DNA from 4 places in the Exiguobacterium sp. s6 genome. Region 3 is predicted to be linked to each of the others. Evidence: predicted binding sites of a transcription regulator. Region 3 holds the regulator's gene; each other region holds the start of a gene.
The links. Region 3 encodes Rex, which represses fermentation and respiration genes when NADH is low (regulators of the CRP and FNR family bind a similar motif). Its sites were predicted from a motif close to TTGTGAAATATTTCACAA; they were not measured.
Positions count from the first base shown of each region.

Region 1: a site for Rex is predicted at 2,354-2,371, ahead of cydD (thiol reductant ABC exporter subunit CydD). Genes of this name have one in related genera too.
Region 2: a site for Rex is predicted at 1,752-1,769, ahead of adhE (bifunctional acetaldehyde-CoA/alcohol dehydrogenase). Genes of this name have one in related genera too.
Region 4: a site for Rex is predicted at 2,056-2,073, ahead of pflB (formate C-acetyltransferase). Genes of this name have one in related genera too.

Region 1 is NZ_JACSLN010000001.1:114,799-119,482, reverse strand. Features, by position in the region: gene cydC (thiol reductant ABC exporter subunit CydC) at 1-605, opposite strand, end outside; gene cydD (thiol reductant ABC exporter subunit CydD) at 602-2,326, opposite strand; gene KNP75_RS00720 (Crp/Fnr family transcriptional regulator) at 2,451-3,140, opposite strand; gene KNP75_RS00715 (glycoside hydrolase family 31 protein) at 3,270-4,684, opposite strand, start outside.
Region 2 is NZ_JACSLN010000001.1:1,441,776-1,446,459, reverse strand. Features, by position in the region: gene KNP75_RS07490 (Na+/H+ antiporter family protein) at 1-138, opposite strand, end outside; gene KNP75_RS07485 (YebC/PmpR family DNA-binding transcriptional regulator) at 287-997, opposite strand; gene KNP75_RS07480 (MarR family winged helix-turn-helix transcriptional regulator) at 1,077-1,523, opposite strand; gene adhE (bifunctional acetaldehyde-CoA/alcohol dehydrogenase) at 1,909-4,500, shown strand; gene KNP75_RS07470 (zinc-binding metallopeptidase family protein) at 4,641-4,684, shown strand, end outside.
Region 3 is NZ_JACSLN010000004.1:9,010-13,693, reverse strand. Features, by position in the region: gene KNP75_RS13890 (hypothetical protein) at 1-1,558, opposite strand, end outside; gene tatC (twin-arginine translocase subunit TatC) at 1,699-2,487, opposite strand; gene KNP75_RS13880 (twin-arginine translocase TatA/TatE family subunit) at 2,491-2,709, opposite strand; gene KNP75_RS13875 (redox-sensing transcriptional repressor Rex) at 2,709-3,365, opposite strand; gene KNP75_RS13870 (ABC-F family ATP-binding cassette domain-containing protein) at 3,515-4,684, shown strand, end outside.
Region 4 is NZ_JACSLN010000003.1:72,109-76,792, reverse strand. Features, by position in the region: gene KNP75_RS13120 (hypothetical protein) at 1-159, opposite strand, end outside; gene KNP75_RS13115 (DEAD/DEAH box helicase) at 156-1,322, opposite strand; gene KNP75_RS13110 (hypothetical protein) at 1,377-1,799, opposite strand; gene pflB (formate C-acetyltransferase) at 2,160-4,406, shown strand; gene pflA (pyruvate formate-lyase-activating protein) at 4,466-4,684, shown strand, end outside.

The DNA of each region.
Region 1 (4,684 bases), on a different contig from region 3:
ATCTCCGTCATCCCACTCGACAGGTCTCCTCGCAAGGTACGGAGTTCCCGGTCATGCTTGGCACGGACACGGGCGAAGAAGGCCGGGATCAAAAAACCGGTCACGAAGACGCCGAACAAGATCCAAACGCTGACCCAGACCGAGAAGTATGTGACGAAGAAAATCGTGCTCAAGAAGACGAGTACCAAGATAATCGGCGGGTAGAACACCCGTAAAAAATAGTTCTGCAAGCTCTCGACGTCACCGACGACGCGAGCGAGCAAGTCCCCACTCCGATATTTGGCAAAGATGCTCGGGACGAGCGGCTCGAGTTGACGATAAAATCGGACCCGGAGTTCGCTCAAAATCGTGAACGTCGCCCGGTGCGAGGCGAGACGCTCCTGATAGCGAGCACTCGCCCGAATCACACCGAACAGTTTAATCAAAACGACGGGCACCATGAGCGCATACAGCGGCGGCACGAGCCCAGCCCGTGAGACGAGGTATCCGCTCGCCGCGAACAAAGCGACGGCTGCGATGCCAGCGACATAACCAAAGAAGATCGAGAGGATGATATCCTTTTTCTCTCGCATCATCCATTTCGTGATCGTCCAAAGGGAATTCATCCTCTCACCCCTTTCTGTAGCGTGAATAAGTCAGCGTATTGCGGAACGCTGAGCAGTTCGTCATGTGTGCCTTGGGCGACGAGACGCCCTTCGTCCATGAACCAAATCGCATCGGCTTGTTTGATCGTATGCAGACGATGCGCGACCGTGACGAGCGTTGACTCACGTGACAACTCATCGATTGAGCGCCGAACGATTTGTTCGGTCACTAAATCAAGTCCGGTCGTCGGTTCATCGAACAAGATGATGCCGGGACGTTTTAAGAAGGCCCGGGCCAAGGCGAGCCGCTGCCGTTCGCCTCCGGATAAGCCGTAACCCCCTTCACCGAGTTCGGTATGAAGACCGTTCGGCAACTGAGCGATGACATCGTTCAGTCCGGCTGCCGTCGCCGCCTCGAGGATGCTCGCTTCGTCCGCCGCCTCACCGAGGGCGATATTATCGGCGACGGTGCCGGCGAACAAATACGGATTTTGTGAGATATAGCCAATCGTGTCATACCATGACGTATCGGTGTACGTCTCGAGCGGTTCACCGTCCACGAGGACACGTCCGCTGTCAGGTTTGACGAGCCCCGATAACACGTTCAAGACGGTTGTCTTCCCGGACCCGCTCGCCCCGACGAGCGCCATGTGGGCACCGGCAGGAATTACGCCGCTTAAAGGCTGGAGCGTGAAACGCCCCCCTTCATAGGCGAATGATGCTTCGTCGAGCTCGAGGTCGGGTGTCCGGCTCGTCAACGTCCGGTCGCCCCACTGCAGACGTTCATCCGGTGCGTCGAGCGCCTCGAAAATACGATCGGCCGCCCCCATGCTGCCGCGTCCGGTATGGAACGCACCGCCGAGGTCTTTAATGGCCAAATAGTATTCCGGAGCCAAGACGAGAATCAAAAAGCCGGAGAAGAACGTCAAGTTCTGCCAGACGACCATTTGCAGCGCCACTTCGAGCGCCACGACCCCTGTGCTGAGCATCGAGATGAACTCGAGCATGAGACCCGATAAGAACGCCGTCTTCAAGACGACCATCGTCGCGTCGCGGAAGTCGAGACTGCTCTTTTCAATCGCTTGCGCCTCACGCTCGGTCCGACCGTATAGTTTCAATGTCGTCAATCCTTGCAACACGTCCAAGAACTTTCCGGAGAACTGGTTCATCTTCTCCATCTGTTGTTCGGATTTTTTCTGCGTCGCAATCCCGATGATAATGAAAAAGATTGGGATGAACGGCGCCGTCACCATCATGATGACGCCCGAGATCCAATGTTGGCTGAAGACGACGACGAGAATGAGCAGCGGAATGATCGACGTTTGAATGACTTGCGGCCAATATTGGCTGAAGTAGGCGTCGACTTCATCGACCGCGTCCATGAAGACGCTGACTTTCTTTCCGGACTGGCCGGACAAAGATGTCTCGATCGGATTCGATGTATAACGGTCAAGCAACTGAAACCGGAGTGTCCGTTTCGCTTTCTCCGCTAGACTAGCTCCGATTCGTCCTGACATGTAGCCGAACAAAGCACGCGTGACGAGGGCGAGAATGAGCCAGCCGAGCGCCGGGATGATGCTTTCAAACGATGCATTTTTTAAAAAGACCTGGTCGACGATATCGACGATTAAATACGCCTGCGCCAAAATCGACAATCCGATCATCACCGCGGCGATGACGAGTCCGACGATATGGCGTTTTTCAGCTAAAGCGAGAGCTTGCAGTCGTTTCACTGCGTTCATCCTTTCTATACTATCCAAAACTTTTCTTTGTGAGGATTCTCACTAATTATAACTGATGCACACGACCATGGCGAACGCTTCGCTTAGCCAGACATGCAAAAGACGCCGCGTATATCACGTGGCGTCATACGGTCGACTGTTCAAAGTATTCGGGATGGCCAATCATCAATTCACGCGCATCGAAGTGAAGCACCTCTTCTTTTCGTAAGCGCGATAAGATGTTCGACACGGTCTCCCGTGACGTGCCGGATAAGCGTGAGATTTCAATCGTCGTGAACGGACACCGGACGCGAACCCCCTCTGCTTCCGGTTCCCCGAGGTCTTCAATCAAGTAATGGATCGTGTTGAGTACGCGTTCGGTCGCACTCGGAGTGATGATGTCCTGCACCCGTCGCTCGTGCAAGTCGAGAATCCGATTCATCTGTCCGACGATATGGAGTAACATCGACGCGTTCCGAGAGACGAGTTGTTCGAATCGGTCCGTCGGCATATAGATGACCTCGATATCGGTCAACGCCTCCGCCGAATGTTGATAATACGGTTCCGTCATCAAGCCGCGATACGGGAACAGTTGCTTCGGTTTCAAGTAGTCCGTATATTGATGGGTCGCCGTCTCGTTGTTGCGCTCGAGCTTCACGTAACCGCTGATTAAAAAGTAGACGCGCTCCCGAGGATCGCCTTCCATGAATAAGAGCTGTCCTTTCCGGTACGTTCGACAATAGACATGGGGCAACAGTGCCTCGAGCTCACGGGCGGTACATTTGGTGAATACATCGAGTTGCCGCAAGTCGTCTACGGTCCATTTCGGTTTCATGTTGAACCCTCCAATCTATCTTGCCTCTCCTTTTAGTATAGTTGGATTCAATTTGAAAACGCTTGCAAAATCCAACGATTTTCTGACAAAAAAAGAGGGGCTTTCACCCTCTTCGTCACAGCACGTTATTCAGTCGAGCATCAACTCCATGATCGCATCTTGCAGGTCACGGTCGAGTTCAAGCGCGTGCAAATCGAACAACCATGCCTCGAGTCGCGTCTTCGCTGCCGCCGATCGATACAACTTGTCTTTTAAATCATAAGAAATCTCGGCGCGGTCCAAGAAACGATACAAGCGATCGAGCCGGTGATCGTTCGCCGTCAGTTCGACCGGGAGCGACACCGTCATCTCTTCATCAATCGGACCGAGTTCGAGGCGCAGTGTCTGGGTCTCTCGATTGTATTCACCAGAACCGGTCACACCTCGGAGGAGTAACGTGACGTTACGGTCAGACGGCAAGACGGTCCGGTCACCTGTAACGTGAATGTGGAGTTTCCGTTCCTCCCAATCAAGCGTGAACGTCGTCTCAGCGTAAGCACCCGTCTCATAGTCACGGTCCGACCCGTTGTCTTCATAGAGCGTGAACGTATTCGACGCGCCCGGGAAGATGAGCACTTCCAAATCGGCCGGATTATCCGTATCGTTACGACCCGAGTAATGCCGTGCCATCGGGATGATGGCCCCTGCTTTCGCGAACACTGCTTGTTCGTCAAGTCCCCGGAACACCCGAACCGACTTCTCTCCCGCATAGCGATGACCGGTAAAGAAATCGAACCAGTCACCTTTTGGTAACCAGACGTTCGTCGCTGCGACGTGGAGCTGTTTATTCATCGGCTCGACGATCGGAGAGACGATGAGCTCACTGCCGAAGTAGTATTCGTTCGGTACTTCATACGCCGCGTCCTCGTCCGGATGTTCATAATACATCGGTAAGATGAGCGGCAAGGCACCCGCGTGGTTCCGCCAGTTCATCGTATAGATGTACGGGATCAATTGATGGCGCAGACGCAAGAACGTCTTCATCGATCGCTCCGCCTCGAGACCGAAGCGCCACGGCTCCTTCCCGTTGAACGTACTGAACGTCGAGTGCAGGCGCATAATCGGACTGAACACACCGAACGCGACCCAACGTGCGGCGAGCTCATCGTCTTTTGAACCTCGGTAATGCCCACCGATATCGTGACTCCACCAACCATAGCCGATATTGGAAGCCGTCGCCGTAAAGTACGGCTGGAACGCGAGCGACGCCCACGAAATCAACGTGTCTCCCGAGAAACCGACCGGATAGCGGTGACTGCCCGGGCCCGAATAACGGGAGAAGATGATTGGTCGATCGCCATCCCGGGCGATGTCGGCCGCATGATAGTGGTTCAGCATCCAGAGCGGGTCGAGCCCTTCCATTTTCGACGTCGAGCCTTGTTGCCAGTCGATCCACCAGAAATCGACGCCGTCGTCTTCATGCGGATGATGCATCTGCTCGAAATAGGCTTGAATGAAGCGTTTATCGGAAAAGTCGAACGGGATGCGGTCGCCTTGGGACGGAT
Region 2 (4,684 bases), on a different contig from region 3:
GGCGGTCAACGTCTCATTAAACCCGAGACCTCCGACCAGACCACCGACGACCGCGGCAAGGATGAGCGATAAGACGATGTGAACTCGACTGATCGCAAGAGCGAATAATACGATAACAGCTAATAAGACAGCATTCATCAATTACAACACCTTTCTTTCAAAACTCTTTCTCTTGTTATCACTTTAATATGATAAAGACTTTTGAAATTTAACATACGTTTTTCGGGTTGTCAAATCGATTGTTCAAAAAAAGCGATAACTCCGAAAAGTTATCGCTCGTTCATGATCATTCAACGTTATGGTACACCTGGCGCACGTCTTCAAGATCTTCGAGGACGTCGAGCAGTTTTTCGAACTGTTCTTTCGACTCGTCGTCGAGGGCGATCTCGTTTTGTGGCAACATCGTCAACTCGGCGACTTCAAACGTCTCGATGCCTGCAGCTTTGAAAGCAGTCTGGACGGCATGGAACGCTTCTGGTTCCGCATAAACGATAATCGTCTCATCTTCTTCGATGACATCGCGAACGTCAAGATCGTGCTCCATCATGAGTTCGAGTACGTCGTCAGCAGACATGCCGCTGACACCGATGACGGCCGTCGCGTCAAACATGTAAGCGACCGATCCGCTGACACCCATGTTGCCGCCGTTTTTACCGAAAGCGGCGCGGACTTCAGACGCCGTCCGGTTGACGTTGTTCGTGAGCGTGTCGACGATGAGCATCGAGCCGTTCGGTCCAAACCCTTCATAGCGGAGCTCATCGAAGTTCTCTTCGTCGCCGCCTTTCGCCTTGTCGATGGCGCGGTCGATGATGGCGCGTGGGACGTTGTACGTCTTCGCCCGTTCAACGACGAATTTGAGCGCTTGGTTTGATTCTGGATCTGGTTCCCCTTGGCGGGCGGCTACGTAGATTTCACGGCCGAACTTCGCATAAATGCGACTCGTATTGGCGTCTTTTGACGCCTTTTTCTCTTTAATGTTGTTCCATTTACGACCCATTACATGTCATCTCTCTTTCCATTGTTCGATTGATTCATCCTCGATTATATAAGAAGACGTGGATGTTGACGAGTAAAAATCATCCCTCGCTCTTATCCATTTTCTCGACGATCTCCGTCAACGTCTTCAGGCTGTCAATCAATCGATCCGTCTCTTCCTCGTCTAAAAAAGCGAGGCGGTCCTCGAACAAGCGTCGAAACGAGTCGCGACGCTCGCGAAGAACGAGCTCACCTTTGTCGGTCAATTGGTTCCAGATGACACGGCGGTCACGCTCGTCCGGCACGCGGGTGATGTAGCCCTCATCGACGAGCTTCGTGATGAGCGGCGTCACGTTTGGCGGGGCGATCGATAGCGTCTCGCTGATGTGTCCGTTCGTCACGGCGCCTTCATCCTCAATCAACATGAGGAGATGAAAGTGGGAAAAGTTCAAGTTTGGGATTTGCGGGAGGTCGGAACGGCGTAACAACTTCCTGCGGATTAATGGGATCAGTTTTACGAACTGATCGGCTGCGTCTTGTCTCGGCATAGTCATGTCACTTCCTAATTAGGTTCTTTCTTCATTATACACGACCGAGGGCGGGGTGGACGACCAATCCTTGTTGCGTGACAAATTGCACAGCACATCAGACAAACAGGCGTCACAATATATGTAAGCGTTTACATTTGTTAGACTTCATCTTTTCATGAAAACGCATACGATTTTACTGAGCGTCCTATCAAAAAGCAAGACCTATCCTCATTCTTCAAAAAAATATTGTGAAAGAGTTCACATTGTTGTCACGCACAAATTGTTGGAAACGTTGTATTCTATGAATGTGAAGGAAAGCACAAACTCTTATCAAACCACTGATCGCCCCGTGCTCTCCATCAAGTCAGCAGTATAAGCTCTCATTCATGAGGAGGAACCCAACATGGCAGTTAAAGAGAAAGCAGTAGTGGAAACATCAGCAGAACAGATGGTCGACACGCTCGTCACACGAGCACATACAGCGCTCGACACGTTAATGACGTTTGATCAAGAGAAAATCGATGCGATCGTTCAGGCGATGGCGCTAGCCGGTCTCGAACAACACGTCGCACTCGCGAAACATGCATATGAAGAAACTGGTCGCGGTGTGTTTGAAGATAAGATGATCAAAAACATCTTTGCGACAGAATATATTTATAACTCACTCCGTGGTGAGAAGACGGTCGGCGTCATCGAAGACGATGAGCAAAACGGCATCACGTACATCGCGGAACCAGTCGGTGTCGTCGCCGGGGTCACACCGGTCACGAACCCGACATCAACGACGATGTTCAAAGCAATCATCGCCATCAAAACGCGTAACCCGATCATCTTCGGCTTCCACCCGTCGGCACAACAGTGTTCAAGTGAAGCGGCACGCATCCTTCGTGACGCAGCCATCGAAGCCGGCGCACCGGAACATTTGATCCAATGGGTTGAAAAACCGTCACTCGACGCGACGAAAGCACTTATGAACCACCCAGGAGTCGCCATGGTCCTCGCAACAGGCGGTGCGGCGATGGTCAAATCAGCCTATTCGACTGGTAAACCAGCCCTCGGTGTCGGTCCTGGTAACGTTCCAGCCTATATCGACAAGACAGCAAAAGTGAAACGTGCCATCTCGGACGTCATCTTGTCGAAAACGTTCGATAACGGCATGATCTGTGCATCTGAACAAGCGATCATCGTCGACCAAGAAGTGTATGAAGAAGTGAAAGCGGAAATGACGGCCCTCGGTTGCTACTTCTGCTCACCAGAAGAGAAAGCAAAACTCGAGACACTCGTCATTAAAACAGACTCTTGTGCGGTAAACCCTGAAATCGTCGGGAAGCCTGCAGCCTGGATCGCCGAGAAAGCTGGACTTAGCGTTCCGGCCGACACGAAAATCTTGATTGCCGAACTCGAGACGGTCGGCGCGACAGAATTGCTCTCACACGAGAAACTTAGCCCAGTACTAGGAGCCTATAAAGTCCAATCGCGTGAAGAAGGTTTCGCGATCGCTGAGAAGATGCTCGAAATCGGTGGTCTCGGTCATACGGCAGCCATCCACTCGACAGACGACGACGCCATCCTCGCATTCGGACTCCGGATGAAAGCTTGCCGCATCATCGTCAACTCGCCAACGGCACACGGCGGGATCGGTGACCTCTATAACGAAATGACACCATCACTCACACTCGGTTGTGGGTCGTACGGTAAAAACTCCGTCTCTGAGAACGTGACGGCGAAACATCTACTCAACGTGAAAAAGGTGGCGAGACGTCGCGTGAATATGCAATGGTTTAAAGTCCCTGAAAAGATTTACTTTGAGAAAAACTCGGTCCAATACCTTCAATCGCTCACATCGAAAAAACGGGCGATGATCGTTACAGATGAAATGATGGTCAAACTCGGATTTGCCGATAAAGTCGTCAAAAACTTGCCGGCTGGTGTCGAGTACCGCATCTTCGACCAAGTCGAGCCAGACCCATCGGTCGAGACGGTCATGCGTGGTGCCGAAGCGATGCGTCACTTCCAACCAGACATGATTATCGCACTCGGTGGTGGATCACCGATGGATGCCGCGAAAGGCATGTGGCTCTTCTACGAACGCCCAGAAGAGAAGTTCTCGAACCTTCGCCAAAAATTCATGGATATCCGCAAGCGGACGTACAAGTTCCCGACACTCGGCAACAAGTCGATGTTCGTCGCCATCCCGACAACATCAGGTACGGGTTCTGAAGTGACACCGTTCACGGTCATCACGGATAAGAAACGCAACGTCAAATACCCGATCGCTGACTATGCGATCACACCGGACGTCGCCATCGTCGACCCTGAGTTCGTCATGACGGTCCCAGCTTCAATCACGGCTGATACAGGTATGGACGTGTTGACACACGCCATCGAAGCGTACGTTTCGGTCATGGCAAACGACTATACGGATGGACTCGCGCTTCGTTCGATGAAGATGATCTTCGATTACCTCCCGAAAGCGTATGAGAACGGCAGTGACGCCGAAGCGCGTCAGAAAGTCCACAACGCATCGACAATGGCTGGTATGGCGTTCGCGAACGCGTTCCTCGGTATCAACCACTCGATCGCACACAAAATCGGTGGCGAGTTCCATGTCCCACACGGACGGACGAACGCGATCCTTATGCCGCACGTCATCCGCTATAACGCGACACGCCCATCGAAACTCGCGGCGTTCCCGAAATATGAGTCATTCATCGCCGACGAGCGTTACGCTGAAATCGCGCGCTACCTCGGACTTCCAGCCAGCACGACGGAAGAAGGCGTCGAGTCGCTCATCCAAGCGATCATCGAGCTCGGTCAGCGCTTGAACATCAAGCTCTCGTTCAAAGCCCAAGGCATCAAGAAAGCGGACCTCGACGCGAAAATCGACAAGATGGCAGTCGACGCGTTCGAAGACCAATGTACGACGGCTAACCCGAAAATGCCGCTCGTCGAAGAATTGAAAGAAATCATGTACGCTGCTTACGAAGGCGTATAAGTCTTACAATATCTAAACGGTTTCCCTCCTAAGAGGGAGGCCGTTTTTTCTTGAAAAATAAATATACAATTGTCAGATCACTTAATATAATAGGATAATACAACCATTTATTGGTGAGTTTTTTTTATGGAGATACGTAGATGACCATTATGTACAGCCTACTGTCGGCACTATTTACTATTTT
Region 3 (4,684 bases):
CGTAGTATTTCCCACTGCGAATCAACACATCCACTGCGGCGTTCGGCGTCGTTTTCAATGTGACACCTGAAGTGACCGTTTTCGTCAGAACCGAGATACCATTTGATGAAGTATCGTCACTTTCTTTGACCGTCTGAAGTTCAATCGGATCGGCGTAAACACCTGACCCACTACCGATTTTCACAGTCACACGCGATCCAGGTGTGAACCACCGCGCCGGTTGCCACGTATAGCGCCCGGACTCATCCGATTGGATCGTCGCAGATTGATAGTTCAACAATGAATCCGATGAGTTCGATTGATACAAGTTTTTCGTCACACTGACAAACACCGGCGTGTTCGGTGTCGTCTTCCCGCTAATCGGACCTAAGACACCGGTTGGCGGGTCGAGTGTGAGTGGCACATAGTTCGATGCCCATAAGTCTAACCGGCGCTCAAAATCGTTCCACTTAAAAATCATGTCATACGACTCATTCGTCTGTAACGTCAGTTTCCCTTGCTCCCAAACGAACGGGTCGTCTTGATAGGCTAAACGTGCCGTCAGCTCAGTCGCTGGAATCGGTAAGGCCGTACCATCAACGAGCGTGGCCGTTCCGTTGACGTCATATGGACGACCTACCTCATAGCGATTCGTCGTTTTCGGCACATTGACATTCAATTGCCATGGCGCTTTCCATAAAGACTCCGGCGTGTACACTTCCGTCTTCTTCATACCAAACACGTACCACGGACCGTGTTGTCGAATGTCAGCGTCATCAATCGGTGCCTCTTTCCACTCATTCGTGCTGACGTTATAACTGACATAGAATGTCGTATACATTTCTCGCGTCATGAAGTAGTAGGTGCCGTCTTTCCACGTAAGATTACTTACGTTTGGCGCATCTTTCTCAATCCATCGTTTCGTCGCCAAATCGAAAATAAACATGTGCTCCGAGTCATCACTTTTGATCACGAACCATTGATTCGCTTCTTTCATGTGACGGGCCCACCGCACCTGTCCTGAATAGGAACTGATTGTCTCAAGCACTTCTCCTGTCACCGTCCGCTTCGTCACTTGACCGTCGGCGAATGCGAGGACGTTCCCGTCATCGAGCAGACTGTATACCGGATCGCTGCCTTTCGTGAGCGATCCGAGAATATCACCTGACATCGATGTGATAATATACTTTTCGTCATCAGCCCATAACATCATTCCTGTTGTTACATTCGTTGACACGAGTCGATTCTCACTTCCTGCTTCGATTGGGAATGTCGTCGCTTCATTCGTACGTATATCCCACATCACCCACTCCGGCCATCCTTTTAACATAAATCGGCCGTCTCCGATGGCATACATATTATAAGCAGCAGACACGCGAATCGGTAACGTATATTCCTCACCGGTCTCAATGTGAACAAGCGTCTCCGGATCTCCCGAACGCCACACATACCCACTATCTCCTACGACTTCTCCTGCCGGAATGATTTCCGGTTTGGCATAGTCTTCTGCTCGAACTTCGACTCCCGGTGCCACCATCATGACGAGCACCACGAGCATGCTCCATAACCACTTCTTCATCAGTCTCCTCATTTCTGTTTATGAATGTATAACTTTCAAAAATAATCCATTTTTTGATTTAACCCTCCTAATTTTAAGTTGTTTTTTCAAAATTGAATAGCCCTAAAATCAAAAAAACACCACGTCGCATGACATGGTGTTTACTTCTCATTCATTTGTTTCATCAAATCCATCTGTTCTTTCACCATCGCCTCTTTCTCACGTCGGAGCACGCCCCGGTACGTGATGCGTGAGATCGACAAGCTAATCTCATACAAGAAGAAGAGCGGCAGTGACACCATGAGGTGCGACGTCAAATCCGGCGGCGTAATGAAGGCCGCGACGACGAACAAGGCGAAGTAGGCGTACTTCCGAATCGATGACAGGAAGTACGGCGTCACGACACCGATGCGCGTCAAGAACATCGTCACGACCGGTAACTGGAATAACAGTCCGAATGGGATGGTCAGTTGCAGCAAGAACGTGAAGTAGTTCGACGCCCCGATGATTTGCGTCAGACCAAGGTCTTGCCCGAGGTCCGTCGAGATATCGAGGACGAGCGGGAACAACCAATAGTAGGCAAACGCCAAACCGACGAGGAACAAGATAAAGATGATCGGAATATAGGCGAGCGTCGCTTTCCGCTCGTTCGGATGCAGACCAGGTGCGACAAACGCCCACAGTTGATACAGTAGAAACGGACCAGCCGCGACGAGACCGATGACGAGCGCCAAGTTCAAGTAAATCATGAGCGGGTCCGCGACCCCAAAGGCGTTCAATTCAAGGCCTCGTTCGACGAGGTCGGCCTGGAGATAGGCGAGCACATATTTGACACTCGGCAAAGCAATCAAAAAGAAGGCAAAGACGACAAATGCCGACAGCATCAGTCGTCTCCGCAGCTCTGTCAAGTGGTCGGACAGTGCCCGTTCTTGATCAGGTTGATGGCTCATCGCTTACTGCTCTTTCTTCTCAATTTCTTTCTTGTCTTTCTCGTCATGCTCGTTCATCATGCCACTCGTGGCATTTTTGAACTCACGGAGCGTCTGTCCGGCGGCACGGCCGAACTCAGGCAATTTCTTCGGCCCGAAGATGATGAGCGCGATAATCGCGATGACAAACAGACTTGCTCCGCCTGGAATACCGACGACGAGTGACGATAATAGTAATTCCATTATTGATGGACCCCCTCAGCAGATGGATAGTGTTGCATAAAGTAAATGAGCGACTGGAGTTCGATCGACAAGTCGATATGATGGACGCGGACCGTATCCGGCACAGTAAGCCTGGCCGGTGTAAAGTTCAAGATGCCTTTGATGCCGAAGCGGACCAAGTCATCCGCGACAGGCTGTGCATAGGCAGACGGCACCGTCAAAATCGCGACGTCAATCTTGTTTTGCTTCATAATCTGTTCCATCTCATCGACGTGATGAATCGGGACACCGGACATCGTCGTGCCGACTTTTGTCTCGTCTGCGTCGAACCCGACGACGATATGTGTGTTATTGTTTTTAAGGAAGTTATAGTTGACGAAAGCTGTCCCGAGATGACCAACCCCGACCAAGGCGACGTTCGTAATCTCGTCCTGATTCAGTGTCTTACGGAAAAAGTCTAACAGATACTGTACGTTATAGCCATATCCCTTTTTACCGAGCGCACCGAAGTACGAGAAATCGCGACGGATCGTGGCCGAATCGACCTTGACCGCCTCACTCAGTTCAGCAGAAGAGACACGCTGTTTTCCTGATGAATGCAGGCTTTGGATAAACCGATAGTATAGTGGCAACCGTTTGGCTGTCGCTTGCGGAATCTTTGGTTCGTTTTGACTCAACGGAAAGAGCCTCCTTTTTACGACGCGTTTCAAACGAATCTAATTTCATACACCTTGATTGTAAACGAATTCACATAACCACTCAACGAATATACCTGAAAAGACTAAAAAATACAGTATACTAAATAGAGAGAAAGGGGTTTTTTCACTTGATCCTACTGCAAGTCAATAACTTATCGAAATCATTCGGCGTCGAGCCGATTTTAGAGAACGTCAAACTCGAAATCCAAGAAGGCGAACGCGTCGCCCTCGTCGGCCGGAACGGCGCCGGCAAGTCGACACTGCTCAAAGTCATCGCCGGGGAATACAACTATGACTCAGGCGATATCATGAAGCCAAAAGATGTGACGATCGGCTATCTGGCCCAAGATTCAGGACTTGAATCGAACGAGACGATTTGGAACGAGATGCTCACCGTCTTCACCGATTTAATTGAACAGGAAAAAACGCTGCGCCGCATGGAACAAGACATGGGATCTGAGCGCATCTTGAACGACCCGGCCGCCTATGAGCGCCTGTTGTCGTCTTACGATGAAGAACAGCATACGTTCAAAGACCGCGGCGGCTATCAATACGAGGCGACGATCCGCTCCGTCCTTCACGGGATGCGCTTCTATCCGGACGACTTCGAGCGCCGCATCGATACGCTCTCCGGTGGACAACGGACCCGCCTCGCCCTGGCGAAGATGCTGCTTCAAAGTCCAGACCTGCTCATCTTGGATGAGCCGACGAACCATTTGGACATCGAGACGCTCGGCTGGCTCGAGAAGTATTTGAGCGGTTATAAAGGCGCCGTCTTGATCGTCTCCCACGACCGCTACTTCCTCGACCGCGTCGTCTCGGTCGTCTATGAGCTTTCTCGCCACCGGAGCCGTCGTTTCGTCGGCAACTATACGAAGTATCTCGAGCAGAAGGCCGCGATCTATGAGCAAGAGAAGAAGCAGTTCGAATCCCAACAAGAAGAGATCGCCAAGATGCAGGACTTCATCCAGCGCAACATCGCCCGGGCGACGACGACGAAACGGGCCCAGAGCGTCCGCAAACGTCTCGAGAAAGTCGATCGGATGGAAGCGCCGGACGGTGACGAGCGCAGTGCCGTCCTCTCGTTCTCAATCAAACGCCAAAGCGGGAACGACGTGTTGAGCGGCAGCGACCTCGCCATCGGCTATGAGGAGCCGATCGCCCAGCATCTCCGCTTTCAGCTGCAACGCGGCGAATCGGTCGCCCTCGTCGGTCCGAACGGAGTCGGCAAATCGACGCTCTTGAAAGTGTTGACGAAACAACAGCCGACGCTCACCGGTGACATCCGCTACGGCACC
Region 4 (4,684 bases), on a different contig from region 3:
CAAATGCCACGTGCCTTCCGAGGCGATCTCTTGTATATAGTTCGTCCATTGCGTGCTGCGCGCGAGCGCGGCCTGCTCATACAATTTTTTCAGCTCGGCCAGCAATTCGGACTCTTCTACGAGCAAAGGGAATGGAATTACTTTCCGGTCTTTTTTCATCGGCGTGGTCCTCGTTTATTCGCAGGACGCTTGACGACCGGCGGTTTATCCTCGATTCGTTTCTCGATGACGTCGCCACGGTAAATCTCGAGTTCTTTCAATTCAACGCCGAGTTGACGGGCGAACGATTTCAAATGGGTCAAATCCTCATCTGTCACGAGCGAGAGGACCGTCCCAGCCGCGTTGCCGCGTGCTGTCCGGCCTGAGCGGTGAATAAAGTCATCGATTGATTCTGGCAAGTCGAAGTGGACGACGTGCGTCACTTCCTCGATATCGAGACCACGGGCTGCGAGGCCAGTCGTGATGAGGAGCGGGTAGTCACCTTTACGGAACTCACGAAGTGTTTCGACACGTTCGCGCTTTCCTTTCAAGCTGTCGAGCATGCGATAGTTCACTTTCATTTTGTCGAGCTCACCTTTCAACGGTGGCAAGAACGACCGGTTGTTGATGAAAGCGAGCGCTTTGACGTTGTCGACGTGAGACAGGCGGCGGAGCAACTCTGGTTTATACCGACGCGTCGTCAACATGTAGCCATAGGTGACTTGTGCGCTTACCGCCCGCTCGATTTTCACGTGGGCCGGTTCGTTCAAGAATGGGGCAGCCCAAGCTTGAAGCGTGTCTGTGAGTGTCGCCGAGACGAGGGCGATTTGATGTTCATGCGCCGTATGTTTGATGATCCGTTCGGCAGATTCTGTCAAACCGCTATCGATGATTTGATCGGCTTCGTCGAGGACAATCGTATGCGTCTCGTGAAGTTTCAACTTTTTCTTCTCAATGAGTTCGACGAGTCGGCCCGGTGTCCCGACGATCAAATGTGGTTTTTTCTTCAACCGGTCGATTTGACGTTTCAACTCGACGCCACCGATGAACGAAGCGATGCGGACGTCACCTTTCTCGGTGAAGCGTTGCGCGACCGTTTGAATCTGCATGACGAGTTCACGCGTCGGCGCGACGATGACGACTTGGATGCGGTCGTTCGACGCGTCGATTTTTTCGATGGCGGGTAATAAGTAAGCAAGCGTCTTCCCGGTACCTGTCGGCGCTTCGATCGTGACGTCTTTTCCGTCAAGAAGAAGCGGGAAGGCTTCGGCTTGGACCGGCATTGGTTCAGTAAAGCCAAGGCGATCCCAGGCTTCGTTAATAAATGGTTTTGTAAAGTTCATATCAATTCTCCTTATCGTGGGGCAAAAACAAAGGAAGCATAAGCGCTCCCTGTCTTAGATATAGCGAACATGTTCAGTATCTTGGTCGAATGAAGAACGGAGTGTCTGTGTGAACGTCTGTCCGTCCTCGATGAGTTTGATGTGCACATCGATTTGGTCAGCCGACGCCTCGACGCCTTCGACGGTGAAGCCTTGATACACACGGTACTGCAATTCTTTCGTCAACCGTTCGTATGAAGCGAGCTCTGGATACGTCGCTGCCACGTCAATCGGGCGCGAGATGAGAGCAACGAGCAAGTTATCGCGGTAGTCGATGAAATCCTCGTTTTCGATGTCGTCGTCAAACCGAATCCAAAAACCTGCGTCTTCAAATTCTGTGATGAATCCGTCACGTTGTTCACCGTTTTCCTCTACTTTAAGAGAGATGCGGTCACCGGTCTTTAAATCGTGAGCGGCTGTCAATAATTCGTACGTCATGGGAAGAACCCCTTCCTCTTCTACAATGTTCTGCCTTCATTGTGTCCGATATAAGGCAAAAATTCAAGTTCTATCCCCGAGGTGTGAGGTACATCACTACGAAAACTGTATAAATCGTCACATCCCATCTGAAATGATACAGAAATGAGTTGAATCCTGCCGTAACAAGACTTATCTGTTTCAGAAGGAAGGGTGTTTGCATTATAACAGTATTTAAAGCGCTTACAAAAACGGCTTTATGCCAACGTTCATGAGATTGTTACAACTTTCACAAGAATGTAAAACAAAATGTTCACGTTTTCACGTACACTCAATTTATAGAAAGCACGCAGTTATCTCAACTATGAGGAGTGACCCACAATGGCAACCGAAATTAAATCAGCCTGGTCAGGATTTGTACCTGGGCAGTGGACGAACGAAGTGAACGTCGGTGAGTTTATCCGTTTGAACCGACACGAATACACAGGGGACGATCGTTTCCTCGTCGGACCGACCGATGCGACGAACCGTCTTTGGGCACAAGTGATGGAATTGACGAAAGAAGAGCGGGAACGCGGTGGTGTTTGGGCGGTCGATCAAAACAACCCATCGACAATCGTCTCGCACGGACCGGGATACTTAAACAAAGAGCTCGAGAAAGTGGTCGGTGTTCAAACGGACGAGCCGTTCAAACGTTCGATCCATCCAAACGGCGGCATCCGAATGGTCGACGCTGCCCTTGAGTCATACGGTTTCGAGCCGAACCCTGAAATCACAAAGATTTATTCGGAAATTCGCAAAACGCATAACCAAGGTGTCTTCGATGCGTACACACCTGAGATGCGGGCGGCGCGGAAGTCAGGGATCATCACAGGTCTTCCTGACGCTTACGGCCGGGGACGGATCATCGGCGACTACCGTCGTGTTGCCTTGTACGGGTTAGACTTCTTGATTGCAGAACGTAAAAAAGACTTGGCGAACCGTGGCGGTTTCTTATCAGAGTCAGATATTCGGACACGGGAAGAAATGTCTGAGCAGCTCCGGGCCCTCCAAGAGTTGAAACAACTCGGTGCGGCGTACGGGTTTGACCTCGGCCGTCCGGCGGAAAATACACAAGAGGCGTACCAATGGGTATACCTTGCATATCTCGCAGCCGTCAAAGAACAGAACGGCGCCGCGATGTCACTTGGACGTGTCTCGACATTCCTCGATGTTTACGCAGAACGTGATATCGAAGCAGGTCGTTTGACCGAGTCAGACGTTCAAGAAATCGTCGACCACTTCATCATGAAGCTCCGGATCGTCAAATTCTTGCGCACGCCTGACTACAACGAATTGTTCTCGGGTGACCCAACGTGGGTGACCGAGTCAATCGGTGGGATGAGTGAGGATGGTCGCTCGAACGTGACGAAGAGCTCATTCCGCTTCTTGCATTCACTCTCAAACCTCGGGCCAGCACCAGAACCGAACTTGACGGTGCTTTGGTCGACGAAATTGCCAGAAGGATTTAAACAATATTGCGCGAAGATGTCGATTGAGACGTCTGCGATCCAATATGAAAACGACGACCTCATGCTTCCAGAGTTTGGCGACGACTACGGCATCGCCTGCTGTGTGTCACCGATGAAGATCGGGAAACAGATGCAGTTCTTCGGTGCCCGCGCCAACATGGCAAAAGCACTCCTTTACAGCATGAACGGAGGCCGCGATGAGAAGAGCGGCGACCAAATCGCGCCGGTTTGGGAGATGAACACCGAAGACGTGCTCACGTACGACAAAGTGTATGCCGACTTCGATCGGACGCTCGATTGGCTCGCCGAGCTCTACGTCAACACGCTCAACGTCATCCACTTCATGCACGATAAATATGCGTATGAACGGATCGAGATGGCACTTCATGACCCAGAAATCCTACGGACGATGGCATGCGGAATCGCCGGTCTCTCGGTCACAGCAGATAGTCTGTCAGCCATCAAATATGCGACCGTGAAACCGGTCCGAAACGAGCAAGGCATTGCTGTCGACTTCGAGACAGAAGGCGACTTCCCTAAATTCGGAAACAACGATGACCGTGTCGATTCAATCGCCGTCGAACTCGTTGAGTCGTTCATGGAAAAAGTGCGTAAGCATAAAACATACCGCGACGCGCTCCATACGCAATCGGTCTTGACGATCACATCAAACGTCGTCTACGGCAAGAAAACAGGGAACACACCGGACGGACGCCGTGCCGGCGAACCGTTCGCCCCAGGTGCGAACCCGATGCATGGCCGCGATACGAAAGGTGCTGCCGCATCGCTCTCATCAGTCGCGAAACTTCCGTTCGAGCATGCGCAAGACGGGATCTCATACACGTTCTCGATCGTACCGAAAGCACTAGGCAAAGAAGAAGTAGCTCGTGAACTCAACTTAGCGGCACTTCTTGACGGCTATATGGGCGGCGAGCATAAAGGACATCACTTGAACGTCAACGTCTTCAACCGTGAAACGTTGCTCGATGCGATGGAGCATCCGGAAGAATATCCACAGCTCACCATCCGCGTCTCTGGCTATGCGGTCAACTTCATCAAGTTGACGCGCGAACAACAAATCGACGTCATCAACCGGACGTTCCACGGTTCATTGTAAGTAATCAAGGCTTGGCGGCCTTCTTCTGAAGGCCGCTCATTCGTTAGGAGGTCATTTCGATGACAATGGGATATGTACACTCGGTCGAATCGTTTGGAACCGTTGACGGCCCGGGAATTCGTTTTATCGTCTTTTTACAAGGTTGTGCGCTTCGTTGCTTGTATTGCCACAACGCTGACACGTGGGATTTCAAAAAGAATAACCATCGTTCGGCCGAGGACGTCATTCAAGAAGCGCTCAGCTATCGTCCGTTCATGGAAGCATCAAAAGGCGGTATC